4 regions of the Streptomyces sp. NPDC059398 genome follow, and region 4 is predicted to be linked to each of the others. Evidence: riboswitches for the same ligand, from Rfam matches in the RefSeq annotation. Region 4 holds a riboswitch; each other region holds the start of a gene.
What was found. Region 4 has a riboswitch for cobalamin ahead of ACFXBC_RS00550 (ABC transporter substrate-binding protein). Riboswitches for the same ligand answer to the same signal wherever they lie in the genome.
Positions count from the first base shown of each region.

Region 1 (4,194 bases), on a different contig from region 4:
CTCGATGCACTCGTACACCCCGGCGATCGAGGCGATGGTCGCGGTCGGCGCGATCGCGAGCAGCAGCGAGTTGCGCATCCCGGTCCTCGCGATCCGGGCGCGCAGCGCCTCCCACCGCTCCGGCCAGTTCAGCTCGGTCGCGTAGTGGTCGGGGTGCAGCACACCGCGGGCCGCGCGGGTCTTCTCCCAGGCGGGCAGCGGGCCGCTCCTGTCGGCGAGGTCGCAGGACGCCTCGTAGGCGGCGAGCATGATCCGCTCGGAGATCCGGGTGGAGAGCGCCTGCGCCTCGGGTGAGTCGAAGGGCAGCCGCAGCTGGAAGAAGACGTCCTGGAGCCCCATCAGGCCCAGGCCCACCGGACGCCACTTGGCGTTGGAGCGGCCCGCCTGCTCGGTCGGGTAGAAGTTGATGTCCACGACCCGGTCGAGGAAGGTGACCGCGGTGCGGACGGTCGCGTCCAGGCGCTCCCAGTCCAGGGAGCCGCCGGAGACGAACGCGCCGACGTTGACCGAGCCCAGGTTGCAGACCGCGGTCTCGCCGTCGTCCGTCACCTCCAGGATCTCGGTGCACAGGTTCGACGAGTGGACGACCGCACCCGGTTCGGCGGTCTGGTTGGCCGTACGGTTCGACGCGTCCTTGAAGGTCATCCAGCCCTGGCCGGTCTGGGCGAGGGTGCGCATCATCCGCCCGTACAGCTCCCGCGCCGGGATGGTCTTCCTCGCCAGCCCCGCCGCCTCGGCCCTGCGGTACGCGGCGTCGAACTCCTCGCCCCACAGATCGGTCAGCTCCGGCACGTCGGCGGGCGAGAACAGCGACCAGGTGCCGTCCGAGCCAACCCGGCGCATGAACTCGTCGGGCACCCAGTGGGCCAGGTTGAGATTGTGCGTACGCCGGGCGTCCTCACCGGTGTTGTCGCGCAGCTCCAGGAACTCCTCGATGTCCGAGTGCCAGGTCTCCAGGTAGACGGCGGCGGCGCCCTTGCGCCGGCCGCCCTGGTTCACCGCGGCGACCGAGGCGTCGAGGGTCTTGAGGAAGGGGACGATGCCGTTGGAGTGTCCGTTGGTGCCGCGGATCAGCGAACCGCGGGCGCGGATGCGGGAGTACGAGAGGCCGATGCCGCCCGCGTGCTTCGAGAGCCGCGCCACCTCGTGGTAGCGCCCGTAGATCGAGTCCAGCTGGTCGAGTGGCGAGTCCAGCAGGTAGCAGGAGGACATCTGCGGGTGCCGGGTACCGGAGTTGAAGAGCGTGGGGGAGGAGGGCAGATAGTCGAGGCGGCTCATCAGCCCGTACAGCGCGGCCACTTCGGCCAGCGCGTCGGCGGATTCGTCGGCGGCGAGACCGCAGGCGACCCGGAGCATGAAGTGCTGGGGTGTCTCGATGACCTGGCGGGTGAGGGGGTGGCGCAGCAGATAGCGGCTGTAGAGGGTGCGCAGCCCGAAGTACCCGAAGCGGTCGTCGGCCCCGGGGTCGACGGTCGCGTCGAGCCGCTCCGCGTGCAGCCGGACGAAGGCGGCCGTACGGTCGGCGATCAGCCCCTCGCGGTGGCCGACGGCGACCGACGAGGAGAACGACACCGCGCCCTGGCCCGCCGCCTCGTCGGCGATGGTGCGGGTGAGCAGCCGCGCGGCGAGCCGGGAGTACGCGGGGTCCTCGGAGATGAGACCCGCGGCCGCCTCGGTGGCCAGCTCCCGCAGCTCCGCCTCGTCCGACGCCGCGTTGCGCCCGCGCAGGGCGGCAGCGGCGACCCTGCCGGGGTCGGTGTCGGTGAGATCGGCGGTGAGGTCGGTCAGGGTCCGCAGCAGTACGGTTCCCGGGGCGTCCGCCACCTGCTCGGAGACAGGTGCGGTGGGCGCGATGGTCACGGTGCGCTCTCCCTCGCTCGGCTGGGGGCCGGCGGGGGGCACGGGCGCGTACGGGCACAGCAGAGCAGCACACCGCATGGCGTCCGCAGGCCCTACCGCGAGGCCCGGACGTTTCCCATCCGGTTCGGTCGAGCCGGATGCGCCGTCGGCAGGTCCTCGGACTCCACGGTGCGCGAAAGCGCACTGATCACACCGTTGCGGGACAGTTCCGGATTCGCACCGGATTCCCCTGCGGCGACAGCGAGCATGAGCATACATGTGGGGTGCCCGCCGGAAAGCACCCCCCATATGTTGTGTCGTGGAGCCTGGGAGGGTGGCTCGTACGGCCGCTTCGCCGGGGCCGCGTGCAGGCCACCGGGACGCCTCAGAAGCGGTTCAGGGGCGCCCTGCGGGGGCTCCTGGGGGCACGGAGAAGGGCCGCCGCGCGTCTCCCCCGGAAGGGAGGCGCGACGGCCCCTGGCGGAGCGTGGCCCGTGGCGGAGCGAGGCCCCGGCGGACGCAGCCCCGGCGGACCCGGCCCCTGGCGGAGCGGCCGGCTCAGTGGCCGGCCGGTGCTCCCGCCGTGGCCGGAGGCAGCTCCACCTGGACGCCCTCGTCCCCGGCGTCCGCCGTGTAGTCCTCCGGGGAGGTCTCGTCGATCCCGGCGGGTGCCTTCACCGCGTTGAGCACGACAGTGAGCACCAGGGTCACGACCACGTTCAGTACGAACGCCGTCAGACCGATGTAGCCGATCTGTCCGATGCCCGGGATCTCCTTGGAGGAGCCGCCGAAGTGCGCCTGCGTCGGGCTCGCCACGCCGTACGCGGCGAGCGTCCCGTACACCATGCCGACCGCCCAGCCCGCGAGCAGCGCCCAGCGGTGGAACCACCGGGTGAAGAGCCCGCCGACCAGCGCCGGCATGGTCTGGAGGATCCAGATACCGCCGAGCAGCTGGAAGTTGATGGCCACCGTCGGGTCCATGGCGAGCACGAAGAGGAGCGCGCCGACCTTCACCACGAGCGAGACCAGCTTGGAGACCTTGGCCTCCTGGGCGGGGGTGGCCCCCGGCTTGATGAAGTCCTTGTAGATGTTGCGGGTGAAGAGGTTCGCCGCGGCGATGGACATGATGGCGGCGGGGACCAGCGCACCGATACCGATGGCGGCGAAGGCCACCCCCGCGAACCAGTCGGGGAACATGTTCTCGAAGAGCTGCGGGATGGCCAGCTGGCCGTTCTTCACCTTGATACCGGCGGCGATCGCCATGAAGCCGAGGAGGGCGAGCAGCCCCAGCATCAGCGAGTACAGCGGCAGGATCGCGGTGTTGCGGCGGATCACGTTACGGCTGCGCGAGGAGAGCGTCGCCGTGATCGAGTGCGGGTACATGAAGAGCGCGAGCGCGGAGCCGAGCGCCAGCGTCGCATAGCCCCACTGGCCCGCCGCGCCCGGTGCGAGCGCCCCGCGCGGCTTGCCCGTCGCCGGGCTGGTCTGCGAGAAGGCGTGACCGGCCTTGGCGAAGATGTCGTCGAAGCCGCCGAGTTTGATCGGGATGTAGATGATCGCCACCAGGATGACGATGTAGATCAGACCGTCCTTGACGAAGGCGATCAGCGCGGGCGCCCGCAGCCCCGACGAGTAGGTGTACGCGGCGAGCACCGCGAAGGCGATCAGCAGCGGGAGGTCCTTCACGAACCAGTTGCTGCCCTCGCCGCCGACGCCCATCACGTCGAGCACCGCCTGGATGCCGACCAGCTGGAGAGCGATGTACGGCATGGTGGCGAGGATGCCGGTGACCGCGACGGCCAGTGAGAGCCCCTTCGAGCCGAACCGGCCCCGGACGAAGTCCGACGTGGTCACGTACCCGTGCTTGTGCGAGACCGACCAGAGCCGCGGCAGGAAGGTGAAGATCAGGGGATAGACCAGGATCGTGTACGGCACGGCGAAGAACCCGGCCGCGCCCGCCGCGTAGACGGCCGCGGGGACCGCGACGAAGGTGTACGCCGTGTAGAGGTCGCCGCCGAGCAGGAACCAGGTGACCCAGGTGCCGAACGACCTTCCGCCCAGGCCCCATTCGTCGAGGGTGGCCGCGTTCTCGGCGCGGCGCCAGCGGGCGGCCAGGAAGCCGACGACCGTGACGGCGACGAAGAAGAAGATGAAGACGCCGAGCGCGACGCCGTTCACACCGTCCTTCATGCGGACGCACCCCCCTTGCGGGCGCGCTGGTCACGCTGCCACAGCTTGTACGCGGTCATGGTGAGCGCGGTCGAGATGAGCACCCAGAGCATCTGGTACCAGTAGAAGAACGGGATACCGATGAAGGCCGGGTCCACCTTCGCGTATGAACTCACCCAGAGCATG
Region 1 covers NZ_JBHYWP010000083.1:28,535-32,728, forward strand. The annotation lists gene ACFXBC_RS25760 (ribonucleoside-diphosphate reductase subunit alpha) at 1-1,860, opposite strand, end outside; cobalamin riboswitch at 1,990-2,150, opposite strand; gene mctP (monocarboxylate uptake permease MctP) at 2,398-4,029, opposite strand; gene ACFXBC_RS25770 (DUF3311 domain-containing protein) at 4,026-4,194, opposite strand, start outside.
Region 1: it holds a riboswitch for cobalamin, as region 4 does, so the genes downstream of both, ACFXBC_RS25760 (ribonucleoside-diphosphate reductase subunit alpha) here and ACFXBC_RS00550 (ABC transporter substrate-binding protein) in region 4, are expected to answer to the same signal.

Region 2 (4,194 bases), on a different contig from region 4:
TGCGGCGGCTCTTCGACGAGAACCTGGACGTGCTGCGCCCGGTGTTCCGTCACTTCCACTACGACCTGGACCACTCGCCGGTGGTCGGCACCATCCAGAAGACCTTCGGTTACAAGCACTCCACACTGGTGCTGGTCGCCGCGCTGCTGGTCGTCTACGCGCTGATCGAGATCGTCGAGGGCGTCGGACTGTGGCGCGCCAAGCGCTGGGCCGAGTATCTGACGGTCGTCGCCACGGCGGTGTTCCTGCCGCTGGAGGTCTACGAGCTCACCGAGAAGGTCAGCTGGCTGAAGATCGCCACCCTGACGGTCAACATCCTGGCGGTGCTCTACATCCTGCTCGGCAAGCGCCTGTTCGGCCTGCGGGGCGGGCACACGGCCTTCGAAGCGGAGCGCCAGAGCGCCTCACTGCTGGAAGTCGAGACGACCGCGGGGGCGGCGCACGTCAACGGCTGAGGCCCGTCACCGCTGCGGCACCGGCCGGCCCCACCCCCAGCCACCCGTCACCCGTCACCCGTCACCCGTCACCCGTCACCCGCTGAGCGGCACCTGATTCCACACGGCGAGGGCGGGTCGGCCGTGTTCGGTGCCGATCCGGCTCACGGACGCGGTGTCCAGCCGGAACAGCGCCCCGGCCGACGCGGGCAGTCCGAGCCGGCGCGCGGTCAGCACCCGCAGGAAGTGGGCGTGCCCGACGAGGACGACGTCTCCGCCCTCGCCGTCCAGATCGGCGTCGCGCAGCGCCACGTCGACCCGCCGCAGGACGCGGTCGGCGCGCTCGCCAACCTGCTGCGGGGACTCGCCGGGGTGCTCGGGCGGGCCCTCGGCCACCCCGTCGGTCCACAGGTCCCAGTCGGGCCGGTCCTGGTGGATCTCCGCGCTGGTGATGCCCTCGTACGCCCCGTAGTCCCACTCGTGCAGGTCGGCGTCGGCGCGTGCGGGTTCGAGGCCCGCCAGCTCGGCCGTCCGCCTGGCCCTGGTCAGCGTGCTGGTGAGGGTCAGTGCGATGCGCCGCTGGGCCAGCAGCGGTGCGACCTTGCGGGCCTGCTCCTCGCCGGCCGCCGTCAGCGGCAGATCCGTCCAGCTGGTGTGTTTCCCGGTGCGGCTCCAGCTGGTCTCACCGTGCCGTACGAGAATCAGCTCTCCCATGACCGCCCTGCCTTTTCGCGTCTGTCACCGGGCCGCCGATGTGCTGTCGGAGCCACCCGTGACGTCTGTGTTGATGTTGTACAAGGGCTTCAGCCTGTCACGACCAGCGAAGATTCCCGCAGAGGCGGCTCACGGGGTGTGATTCCGGGCGCACTGCCACGCCCTCTCCAGCGGAGCGCACCCGCCGCCGGGGCGCACCCCTGGTCACGGCTCCGGCGACCGTCCGGTGCGCGGGTTCCACCGTCCGGCCCTGCCGCCCAGCCCGGTCGGCGTCAGCGGCGCGACGTCCAGCCGCCGGAACGCCTCGTCCGGCGGCCCCGCGTCGTCGATACGGACCTCGCACAGAGCCGGACCCCGCTCCGCGAGGTGAGACCGACATCATCCGTACTGCATCATCCGTACTGCATCACCCGTACCGTCATCGCCCTCACCGTCCCGCCGTCCACCCGTCCACCCGTCCGGCCGGGCAAGCAGAACACGTGCGTCCGGGGTACCGGGCGCGGGGTGTGACGGGCCGTTCTGCCGGACCGGCACCGTAGCGAAGCCGGTCGGGCAGACGGTACGGTCCACGTGAACATGACGAAGGCGTAATGGAAGTCCGGTGAGAATCCGGCACGGTCGCGCCACTGTGAACCCGTCCTACGGGAAGTCAGACCCAGCACCTTCGTCTCAGGCACCACGACCGGGACGCGTGTTCCCCAGGAGGTTCTGCCATGGCAAACTCCCTTGCCCCCACTCCGAGCGCCCCCGCCACTCCGGCGATCGCTCCGCTCTCGGCCAAGGCCATCGCCCCCTGGGCGGTCTTCTTCGGGATCCTCATGCTCGTCCTGCTGTACTTCGTCGGCGCCGAGCAGGGCGCCACCTCGGTCGTCTCGGGGACCGACGTGCACGAGTGGGTCCACGACGGACGTCATCTCCTCGGCTTCCCCTGCCACTGACCTACTGACGTCCAACTGACCTACTGACGTCCAGGGGACCTCTCTCATGAACTCCATATCGATACGCGTCCTGCTCGTCCGCGGCATGCTGGCCGGCCTCGCCGCCGGTGTACTGGCCCTGGTGGTCGCCTATCTGCTCGGTGAGCCGCGGGTCGACTCGGCCATCGCCTTCGAGGACGCGCACAGCCATGAGCACGAGATGGAGGTGGTCAGCCGCTCCCTCCAGTCGACGGCGGGACTCGCCACCGGTGTGCTCGTCTTCGGCGTCGCGGTCGGCGGTATCGCCGCTCTCGCGTTCTGCTTCGCACTCGGCCGTACCGGCGGCTTCGGCCCGCGGGCGACAGCCATGCTGGTCTCGGCCGGCGCCCTGATCACCGTGTACGTCGTGCCGTTCCTCAAGTACCCGGCCAACCCGCCGTCCGTCGGCGACCCCGGCACCATCGGCAAACGCACCGCCCTGTACTTCCTGATGATGGTCCTCAGCGTGCTGCTCTCGGTGGCCGCCGTGCTCCTCGGCAAACGGCTCGCGCCACGGCTGGGCAACTGGAACGCGACCGTAGCGGCCGGGGCCGCCTTCCTCGTACTGGTCGGACTCGCCTATGCGCTCCTGCCCGCCGTCAACGAGGTGCCCAAGGACTTCCCGGCCACCCTGCTCTGGCAGTTCCGGCTCTCGGCGCTCGCCATCCAGCTCACGCTGTGGACCGCGTTCGGCCTGCTCTTCGGCCACCTCGCCGAGCGTCATCTCCTCCCACGGACGGCTGCGTCACACCACACGGACGGCACCGTGGCGCCAACGGCCGCCCCCACCAACTGAGCTCTCCCACAAGGGGCTTCACGGCTACTCACGGATCCCGTCCGGACCTTTGTCCGGGCGGGATCCCGGCTGTGCGAACACCAGGTTCTGGCTTGGCCAAGCCCTTGCCGCTCATTGGCCACCTGTTCATCGTCCGACTCCTCCCCTCTTCACCGGGCTCCCGAGAGAGTTCCGGAGGGGCCTCAGAACGGGCCCGTCCGAGCGTGAGAAGGGGATGTTCATGGCCGAGTTGACGCGACGCAGACTCCTTGGCTCAGCGGCAGGCGCCGTGGGCGGCGCTGCGGCGCTCTCGCTGCTGCCGCCCAGCGTGCAGAAGGCGGTCGCGGCCGGGCCGCCGCGCCACGGTTCCCTGCGCGACATCGAACACGTCGTCATGCTGATGCAGGAGAACCGCTCGTTCGACCACTACTTCGGCACGCTGTCCGGCGTACGCGGCTTCAGCGACCCGCACGCGCAGAAGCTGCCGAACGGCAAGCCGGTCTTCTACCAGCCCGACACAGTGAACCCGAAGGGCTATCTGCTCCCGTTCCATCTGGACACCCACACATCGAGCGCCCAGGCCATCCCGTCCACCAGCCACGCCTGGTCCGTACAGCACGAGGCGTGGAACGGCGGCCGGATGGACCAGTGGCTGCCCGCGCACCGCAAGGCCGACGGGGTCAACGGCCCTTATGTCATGGGCTATTACACCCGGGAGGACATCCCGTTCCAGTTCGCGCTGGCGGAGACCTTCACCATCTGCGACAACTACTTCTGCTCGGTGTTCGGTCCCACCTGGCCGAACCGGCTGTACTGGATGACGGGCACCCTCGACCCGAACGGCACCCAGGGCGGGCCGATCCTGAGCAACACCGCCGCCACGCCGTACCGCTGGACGACCTACGCCGAACGGCTCCAAGCGGCGGGCGTCAGCTGGAAGGTCTATCAGCAGGACGACGACTACGGCTGCAACATGCTGAAGAACTTCCGGACGTTCAAGGACGCCAAGCCCGGTGACGAGCTGTACGAGCGCGGTGTACGCCCCCAGCCGGAGGGCACGTTCGAGGACGACGCACGCAACGACCGGTTGCCCGCCGTCTCCTGGATCATGCCGACCAGCTACCAGTCCGAGCACCCGGACTACCTTCCGGCGGCAGGCGCGGACTTCGTGGCCCAGAAGATCGAGGCCATCGCCTCCAACCCGAAGGTGTGGGCGAAGACCGCCTTCATCCTCAACTACGACGAGAACGACGGCCTGTTCGACCATGTGGCACCCCCCACCCCGAAGCCCGGCACGACGGACGAGTTCGTCGAC
Region 2 covers NZ_JBHYWP010000009.1:72,215-76,408, reverse strand. The annotation lists gene ACFXBC_RS05705 (DUF2127 domain-containing protein) at 1-455, shown strand, start outside; gene ACFXBC_RS05700 (histidine phosphatase family protein) at 531-1,148, opposite strand; adenosylcobalamin (AdoCbl) riboswitch at 1,727-1,817, shown strand; gene ACFXBC_RS05695 (CbtB-domain containing protein) at 1,862-2,086, shown strand; gene ACFXBC_RS05690 (CbtA family protein) at 2,133-2,900, shown strand; gene ACFXBC_RS05685 (alkaline phosphatase family protein) at 3,121-4,194, shown strand, end outside.
Region 2: it holds a riboswitch for cobalamin, as region 4 does, so the genes downstream of both, ACFXBC_RS05695 (CbtB-domain containing protein) here and ACFXBC_RS00550 (ABC transporter substrate-binding protein) in region 4, are expected to answer to the same signal.

Region 3 (4,194 bases), on a different contig from region 4:
TGTACCCGGACTCCGTCCAGGATCACCTGGCGGGTGGGCTGGGCGTTCCAGCCCATCTTCTTCTCGTTCGGTCCGAAGGAGAGGCCGGGATCGTCCCGGTCCACGACGAACGCGGAGATGCCGTCGGGGCCTTCTCCACCCGTACGTGCCATGACGACGTACACCTGTGAGGCACCCGCACCGGAGATGAACTGTTTCACTCCGGTGAGGACGTAGTGGTCGCCGTCCGCCACCGCGCCGGTGCGGATCGCCCCGGCGTCGGACCCCGCACCGGGTTCGGTGAGGCAGTAACTGCCGAGGTCATCCATGGCGCAGAGGCGGGGCAGCCACCGTGCGCGCTGGTCGTCGTCGCCGTAGCGGTCGATCATCCAGGCGACCATGTTGTGGATGGAGAGGTAGCCGGCGATGGACGGGCAGCCGGAGGCGAGAGCCTCGAAGACGAGGACACCGTCGGCGCGGGAGAGTCCGCTGCCGCCCGCCTCATCCCGTACGTACACGCCGCCGAGACCGAGCCCGGCAGCCTTGCGCAGCTCCTCGACCGGAAAGTACTTGTCCTGGTCCCACCGGAGGGCGTGGGGCGCCAGATGATCCTGCGCGAAGTCCAATGTGGTCTCGACCAGGGCCTGTTGGACTTCGGTGAGCGATGTGGTGGTCATGGCGCTCATCCCATGGTGGGAAGGGTGAAGCTCGCGCCTTCCCTGGCACCCGATGGCCAGCGCGAGGTGACGGTCTTGGTGCGGGTGTAGAAGCGGATGGCGTCCGGGCCGTGCTGGTTGAGGTCGCCGAAACCGGACTGCTTCCAGCCGCCGAAGGTGTGGTAGGCGACGGGGACCGGGATGGGGACGTTGACGCCGACCATGCCGGTGTCCACCCGGCGGGTGAAGTCGCGGGCGGTGTCGCCGTCCCTGGTGAAGATCGCGACGCCGTTTCCGTAGGGGTGCTCGCTGGGCAGCCGCAGTGCCTCCTCGTAGGAGGCGGCCCGTACGACGCACAGCACGGGCCCGAAGATCTCCTCCTGGTAGATCCGCATCCGCGGGGTGACCCGGTCGAAGAGGGACGCCCCCGCGAAGAAGCCGCCTTCGTGGCCGGGCAGGGAGAACTGCCGCCCGTCGACGACGAGTTCGGCGCCCTCGGCCACTCCGGTGTCCACATACCGGCGGACCCGGTCGAGGGCGTCCTGGCACACGAGGGGGCCGAAGTCGGCTTCCGGGTCGTCGGAGCGGCCGATACGGAGGGTGGCGATCCGCTCCTTGAGTGCGGCGACGAGCCGGTCGGCGGTCTCCTCCCCGACCGGCACGGCCACCGAGATCGCCATGCAGCGTTCACCCGCGGACCCGTATCCGGCTCCGATGAGGGCGTCGACGGCCTGGTCGAGGTCGGCGTCCGGCATGACGATCATGTGGTTCTTGGCGCCGCCGAAGCACTGGGCGCGCTTCCCGTGAGCGGCGGCGGTCGCGTAGATATGTGCGGCAATGGGAGTGGAGCCGACGAAGCCGAGCGCGCCGACCCGGGGGTCATCGAGCAGCGTGTCGACGGCCTCCTTGGCACCGTTGACGACGTTCAGCACACCGGGCGGCAGACCTGCTTCCAGGAACAGTTCGGCCAGGCGCAGCGGCACGGACGGATCGCGCTCGGACGGTTTGAGGATGAACGCGTTTCCGCAGGCGAGAGCGGGCGCCGCCTTCCACAGCGGGATCATCGCCGGGAAGTTGAACGGCGTGATGCCGGCGACCACTCCGATCGGGGAGCGCAGCGAGTGCACATCGATGCCGGTGCCCGCGTTGTCGGTGAACTCGCCCTTCAGCAGGTGCGGAATACCAGCGGCGAACTCCACCACCTCCAGGCCGCGCTGAATATCACCGTGGGCGTCGGCGACGGTCTTTCCGTGCTCGGCGGACAGCAGCCGGGCCAGGGAGTCACGTTCCCCATCGACGAGTTGGAGGAAGCGCAGCAGGATCCGGGCACGGCGCTGCGGATTCCACTCCCCCCATTCCGGCTGCGCCGTGACCGCGTCGGCGATGGCCGCCTCGGTGTCGGCGCGGCCCGCGAGCGGGACCCGGGCCTGGACGGTGCCGGTGTTGGGGTCGTACACGTCGCCGAAGAGACCGGATGTACCGGCGGTGTGTTTACCGCCGATGAAATGGGTGAGTTCACGGACCATGGTTGCCTGCTCTCGTCAGGTTGGGATCCGGGGACGGCACGGCAGATCGCCGGGAGCACGCGGACGGGCGTGCTGCCGGGAGGGCTGCCGTGGGACAGCGAACAGCGGCTCGCGGCCGCGGAGTTCTACGAGCGCGCGTCGAGTCGGGTGCGCTCCGCCGGATCACCAGGGTCGTGGGTGTGCGTACGGACCGGTGCCATGCGTGTCTGCTCCATCCTCGTGGAAAACACGGAACATTCCGCGGCCGGTATCCTGACTCCCGGATCCCCGCGTGCCGCCCGCCTTCCCGGCTGAAATCGCCAGTGGCGTGTGGATGGCAGCACACTCCCCGGTCACAGTGGCGGGACCGTGCCGGATTCACACCGGCTTCCCTGCACCGCGGACCTTGTGCCACGAAGATATAGTTGGACGTCCTAGTAAGTCCACCCCCCGCCCCGGCTGTGTCGCTCCAGGCGTCGGTTTCCGGCTGCTTCCCGGTCAGCGGGTACGGGGCACCTCGCGGCCGGGACCGCCGCAGCGTGCTGAGGCGTTGGCTGACCCTTTCGTACCCGAGGCCGTAGTGGGCAGTCAGCGGGTCATAGCCGTGTGGCCGTGCGGATCAGTCCGGCAAGGGCGAGGGAGCGGCTGTGCGCGGGCCAGGCGATGTGGGTGACGACGGGGGGTGCGTCGGTCAGGGGCACGGCCGTGTGCTCGGCCCATAGCCAGGCGCTGGCCGACTCGGGGAAGACGGCCACGGTGCGTCCGAGGGCGATCAGCTGGGCCAGCTGCGTCTGGTCGTGGATCTCGGGGCCCGGGCCGGGTGGGTACGTGCCGCGGCGGGACCAGCGGGCGAGCGGAAGACCGGGGATGTCGCTGACGTCCGCCAGGGACAGCGTCCTCTGCGCGGCGAGGGGATGTGAGGCGGGCAGGATCGCGATCTGTCCCTCGGCCATCAGTTCCTCGCTGTCGAACCCGGCGAGGGAATTGAACGGCGCGTGCATGAGCGCCACATCAGCGCGGCCGTCGCGCAGCATTTCTCCCTGCTCACATGTGCCGCTCGGCAGTACCTCGATCTCAGCGGCGTCGGGCTCGGCCGCGTAGGCGTCTAGGAGCTTGCGCATCAGCTCGTGGGACGCGCCGGCCTTCACTGCCAGTACCAGGCGGTTGCGGGGGCCGCCCGGACTGCCGGCGCCGCCGGCGCGACGGGTGCGGCGGGCGGCAGCGGTGGTCGCGTCGAGTGCTGCGCGGCCCTCGTGCAGCAGCGTCTCTCCGGCGCCGGTCAGGGAGACGCCGCGGCGGTTGCGTTCCAGCAGGGAGACGCCGAGGCGCCGTTCGAGCTGCTGGATCGCCCGGGACAGCGGTGGCTGGGCCATGCCGAGGCGCTCGGCGGCGCGGCCGAAGTGCAGTTCCTCTGCGACGGCCACGAAGTACCTCAGCTCACGGGTCTCCAGGGTGTCCATGGCCACAGCGTATCTCTGTGATACCTACCGGGTATGACAGGGCGCTGTGTCGGTATTGGATGCGCCGCCTGTCCGCGAGCGAACATCGACGGCATGAGCGAAACCATGAACAGACCTTCCGCGTCCCTGCCCGGTGGCACCTGGACCCTCGGCGATCTGACCGTCACCCGCTTCGGCTACGGCGCCATGCAGCTCGCCGGCCCCGGGGTCATGGGCCCTCCTGCCGACCGTGACGGCGCGCTCGCCGTCCTGCGCGAGGCCGCCGCCCTCGGGATCACCCATATCGACACCGCCGGCGCATACGGACCGCGCGTCACCAACCAGCTGATCCGTGAAGCGCTGCACCCCTGCCCCGAGTCACTGCACGTCGTGACCAAGGTCGGCGCGGTCCGCGATCAGCAGGGCGGCTGGATCCCTGCCCGGCAGCCCGAGGAGCTGCGCCGCGCCGTACGCGAGAACCTTGAGGACCTCGGCCTCGACTCGCTCGACGTGGTCAATCTCCGGCTCGGCGACGCCACGGGTCCCCGGCCCGGCTCGCTCGCCGAGCCCTTCGCGGCCCTCGTCGAACTCCAGCAGCAGGGCCTGATCCGGCAC
Region 3 covers NZ_JBHYWP010000023.1:51,285-55,478, forward strand. The annotation lists gene ACFXBC_RS11535 (acyl-CoA dehydrogenase family protein) at 1-656, opposite strand, end outside; gene ACFXBC_RS11540 (CoA-acylating methylmalonate-semialdehyde dehydrogenase) at 662-2,161, opposite strand; cobalamin riboswitch at 2,386-2,571, opposite strand; gene ACFXBC_RS11545 (LysR family transcriptional regulator) at 2,737-3,600, opposite strand; gene ACFXBC_RS11550 (aldo/keto reductase family oxidoreductase) at 3,706-4,194, shown strand, end outside.
Region 3: it holds a riboswitch for cobalamin, as region 4 does, so the genes downstream of both, ACFXBC_RS11540 (CoA-acylating methylmalonate-semialdehyde dehydrogenase) here and ACFXBC_RS00550 (ABC transporter substrate-binding protein) in region 4, are expected to answer to the same signal.

Region 4 (4,194 bases):
GCCGACCAGCGCCGTGACCACGCCCGCGGGAATCTCCTCGGGTGCGGCCACCGTGCGGGCCAGCAGATCGGCCAGCAGCAGGAAGACCGCCCCGCCCAGCGCGGTGACCGGCAGCAGCCTGCGATGGCCCGCCCCCACCACCAGCCGGGCGGCGTGCGGGACCATCAGCCCGACGAAGCCGATCGCCCCGCTGAACGCCACCAGCACCCCGATGATCAGCGAGACCCCGATGAAGACGGCGCCCCGGAACCGGCCCGGATCCAGGCCCAGGCTGCGTGCTCCCTCCTCACCGGCGAGCAGCAGGTCCAGCGGTCTGGCCAGCGCGATCAGCACCACCGCGCCGACGGCCAGCACCCCGGCGGGCAGCGCCAGTTCGTCCCAGCGGGCCCCGCCGAGACCGCCCAGCGTCCAGAACATGATGGCGCGCACATGCTCGGCCTGCGCGGAGAGCACCAGGACGAGGCTGGTGAGCGCGGACAGCACGTACTGGATCGCCACTCCGGCCAGGATCAGCCGCCCCGTCGTCATCGTCCCGCCGCGCCTGGCCATCGCGTACACCGCGACCAGCGCCGCCATCGAGCCGATGAACGCGGCGGCCGGCAGCGCCACGGTCGCCGCGGCCCCCGTGCCGAGGCCGAAGACGATGACGAGCACCGCCCCGGCCGACGCCCCCGAGGAGGCGCCCAGCAGAAAGGGATCGGCCAGCGCGTTGCGCACCAGCGCCTGGAGGACCGCCCCGGACAGCGCGAGCCCCGCCCCGACGACGGCCCCGAGCACCACCCGGGGCAGCCGCACGTCCCACACGATCGTCGGATACGCGCCGCTCCGCTCGCCGCCCAGCACCACCCGGAGCACCTCGCCCGGCGGGATGCGCACCGGGCCGAGCGCCAGTCCCGCCACCGCCGTCGCGAGCAGCACCACGGTGAGCACACCGGTCACGACGGGCATCGAACGCAGCACACCCGAGGCCGGAGGATGCGGCCGGGCCTTGGTCCCGGCCCTCATCCGGCGTCGGGGTGCAGCTGCGCGGCCAGGTCCCCGACGGCGTCAGCGACGCGTACGCCGAGGACGGCCGACGACAGCGGCAGCACCGCGAAACGCCTGTTCCTGATGGCGGGGACGTCCTTGAGGGCGGGATCGCCGAGCAGCCGCTTCTTCTTCGCCGCGACGCTGGTCCCGCCGTAGTCGTAGACCACGACGACCTGGGGCCTGCGCTTGATGACCTGCTCCCAGGAGACATCACCGAAGCTCTTCCCCAGATCGGCGAAGACGTTGGTGCCGCCCGCCAGTGACACGATCTCGTTGCCGATACCGCTGCCGCCCGCCGTGAACGCCGAGCTGTCCCCCGAGTCGTACACGAAGACCGAGGGCCGGTCCGCCCCCTTGAGCTTCGCCTCGACGGCCGCGATCTTCTCCTTCTGCTCCGCGATCAGCTTCCGGCCGCGGCCGGGAACGCCGAAGGTCCGCGCGACCTGGGTGATCTCGGTGCTGAGCTGACCGAGGCCGACCGGGCCGCCGGTGCAGTTCTCGATATTGAGCCGGGTGTTGATGCCCGACTTCTGGAGCCCGGCCCGGTCACGGCCCTGGGCCTTGTCGAAGGCGCTGGCGTAACCGCCGTAGACGAAGTCCGGGTTGGCGCCGAGGAGGGTCTCCCGGGACGGGTACTCCTTGGCGATGACCTTGGTCTTCGCGTAGTCGGCGCGGTACCGGGGAAGGACCTTGTCGTCGAGGTAGGCGGTGCCCGCGATCCGGTCCCGGAGTCCGAGGGCCAGCATGAGTTCCGTCGCGTGCTGGTTCATCGTGACGGCCCGCTTCGGGGGCGCGTCGAAGGTCGTCCTGGTCCCGCAGTTGTCGACCGTGTACGGGAATCCGGCGGGAGCTTTCGCGCCCCTGTCCGCGCCCGTGTCCTGCGTGGAGCCCGCCCCGCAGCCGGCGAGCGGCAGCAGGATCAGGGGTATGAGCGCCAGTGCGGCGCGCGACGTCCGGGGGTTACGGGGCATGGCCGGGCCTCTCCGGGGGATGTCCTCGTCCCCAGGTCGTACGGAGAAGGCGGCGCGGGAAGTGTCTGGCTTCCGGGCCGCGAGGCCCGGTCACAGTGGCGGGACCGTACCGGAATCGCACCGGTTTCCTTCACCGCACCGCCTGGGTTCGCGCTCAGTGTGTCAGACGCCGCCAGGGCCGCTCCCCTTGGCTGCCCGGGCCCGCGGAGCGTCCTGGGCGGGCGGGGTGTCCTGGGTCCGCGGGGCGTCCCCGGTCCGCGGGGCGGGCAGGTCCAGGGCGAAGGCGGCGCCGTCGCCGACGGTGAGCGTCCCGCCGTGCCGGTGCGCGACATCGCGGGCGATGGCCAGGCCGAGACCGGCGCCCCCGTCGTCACGGGTCCGGGCGTCGTCGAGCCGTACGAACCGCTCGAAGATCCGTTCACGCTCCGCGGGCGGCACCCCGGGGCCGTCGTCCGCGACCTCCGCGACGAGCCGGCCGTTCCGCTCCCGTACGCAGACCTCGACGCCCGAGCGCGCGTGCCGCTGGGCGTTGTCCAGGAGGTTGCCGATCACCCGCGCCAACTGCCCGCGGGATCCCTCCACTTCGAGCCCGTTCGCGGCGTCGACCGTCACCGGCACCCGGCCCCCGTGCCGCCGCGAGACCTCCTCGCGCACCAGCTCCCCCAGGTCGATCCGCGCCGCACCGGGCCGCTCCCCCGCGTCCAGGCGGGCGAGCAGCAGCAGATCGGCGGCCAGTTGCTGGAGCCGTACAGTGTCCATGACCGCGCCCTCGACGTCGAGCAGCTCCGGGTGCGCGGCGCCGACCTCCAGCTGGGTGCGCAGACTCGCGATGGGGCTGCGCAGTTCGTGGGAGGCGTCCGCGACGAACCGCCGCTGCCGGTCGACGGAGCGCTCCAGGGCGGTGAGCGTCTCATTGGTCGTACGGGCCAGCCGGGCCACCTCGTCGTGCGAGCCGGGCTCCGGGACCCGCCGGCCGAGGTCCTCGGACGCGGTGATCGCCGCCATCTCCCGCCGGATCCCCTCGACGGGGCGCAGGGCGCGCCGGGTCACCAGCCAGGTGACGCCCGCGACGACCAGCAGGAGGGCGGGCAGCCCGATGAGCATCGCGCCGCGGAGCGTGCTGACGGCGCTCTGCTCGGTGGTGAGCGGGGCGCCCGCGTAGACGATCAGGGTGTCGTCGCTGCCGTTGGTCACCTCGACCGCGGCGAACCGGTAGTCGGCGGTGTCACCGTCCACGGTCGCGGTGCCGGAGCTGAAGTGGGGGTCGTCGTGCGAGACCTCACCGCGCGGCGGATCGTCGCCGCTGCCGTGGTCGTCATCGTCGTCGTCGCTCTTGTCGTCGCTCTTGTCGTCGCTCTTGCCGTGGCTCTTGTCGTCGCCATGGTCGTCGTCGTGCTTCGACTCGGCCGGCGCCGGATGCACCGCGGTGGTCGCCGTCCCCGTCACGGCGTCCAGATCGTCACTGGCGGCGCGCAGTCCGCCGTGCTCGGTGACCACCTGCACCGGGTTCTCGTCGGAGTCGGGCAGATGGAGTTTGCGGTACGGGACGTCGAGCGCGACCTGCGATGCGATGTTCTGGGCGACGACCTCGGCGCGCAGATCGGTCTGGCCCGTGAGGTTGGACCGCAGGACGCTCAGGAGCGAGAGCCCCGCGGCGACCAGCGCGACAGCGACGACGGCCGTCGCGCCCAGCGCCGCCCTGGCCCGTACGGAACCGAGCAGGCGCCTCATTCGGCGACCAGACGGTACCCCGCGCCGCGCACGGTCTGGATGAGTCCGGCGCCCAGCTTGCGGCGCAGGGCGCTCACGTACACCTCGACGATGTTCGGGTCGCCCTCGTAGGCGAAGTCCCAGACGTGCTCCAGGATCTCCGGCTTGCCGACCACTTCGCCCTGGCGGACGGCGAGTTGCTCCAGGACCGCGAACTCCTTCGCCGTGAGGGCGACTTCGGTGCCCGCGCGGTGCACCCGGCGGGTGGCGGTGTCGACGGTGAGGCTGCCCGCGGTGAGCACGGGCGACGGCCGCCCGGCCGCGTGCCGGCGGAGCAGCGCCCTGATCCTGGCGACGAGGACCACATAGGAGAACGGCTTGGTGAGGTAGTCGTCGGCCCCGGTGTCGAGCCCCTCGGCCTCGTCGTACTCGCCGTCCTTGGCCGTCAGCATCAGGATGGGCACGTCGTTGCCCGCCGCCCTGA
Region 4 covers NZ_JBHYWP010000001.1:120,195-124,388, reverse strand. The annotation lists gene ACFXBC_RS00555 (FecCD family ABC transporter permease) at 1-948, opposite strand, end outside; gene ACFXBC_RS00550 (ABC transporter substrate-binding protein) at 1,002-2,000, opposite strand; cobalamin riboswitch at 2,039-2,168, opposite strand; gene ACFXBC_RS00545 (sensor histidine kinase) at 2,163-3,731, opposite strand; gene ACFXBC_RS00540 (response regulator transcription factor) at 3,728-4,194, opposite strand, start outside.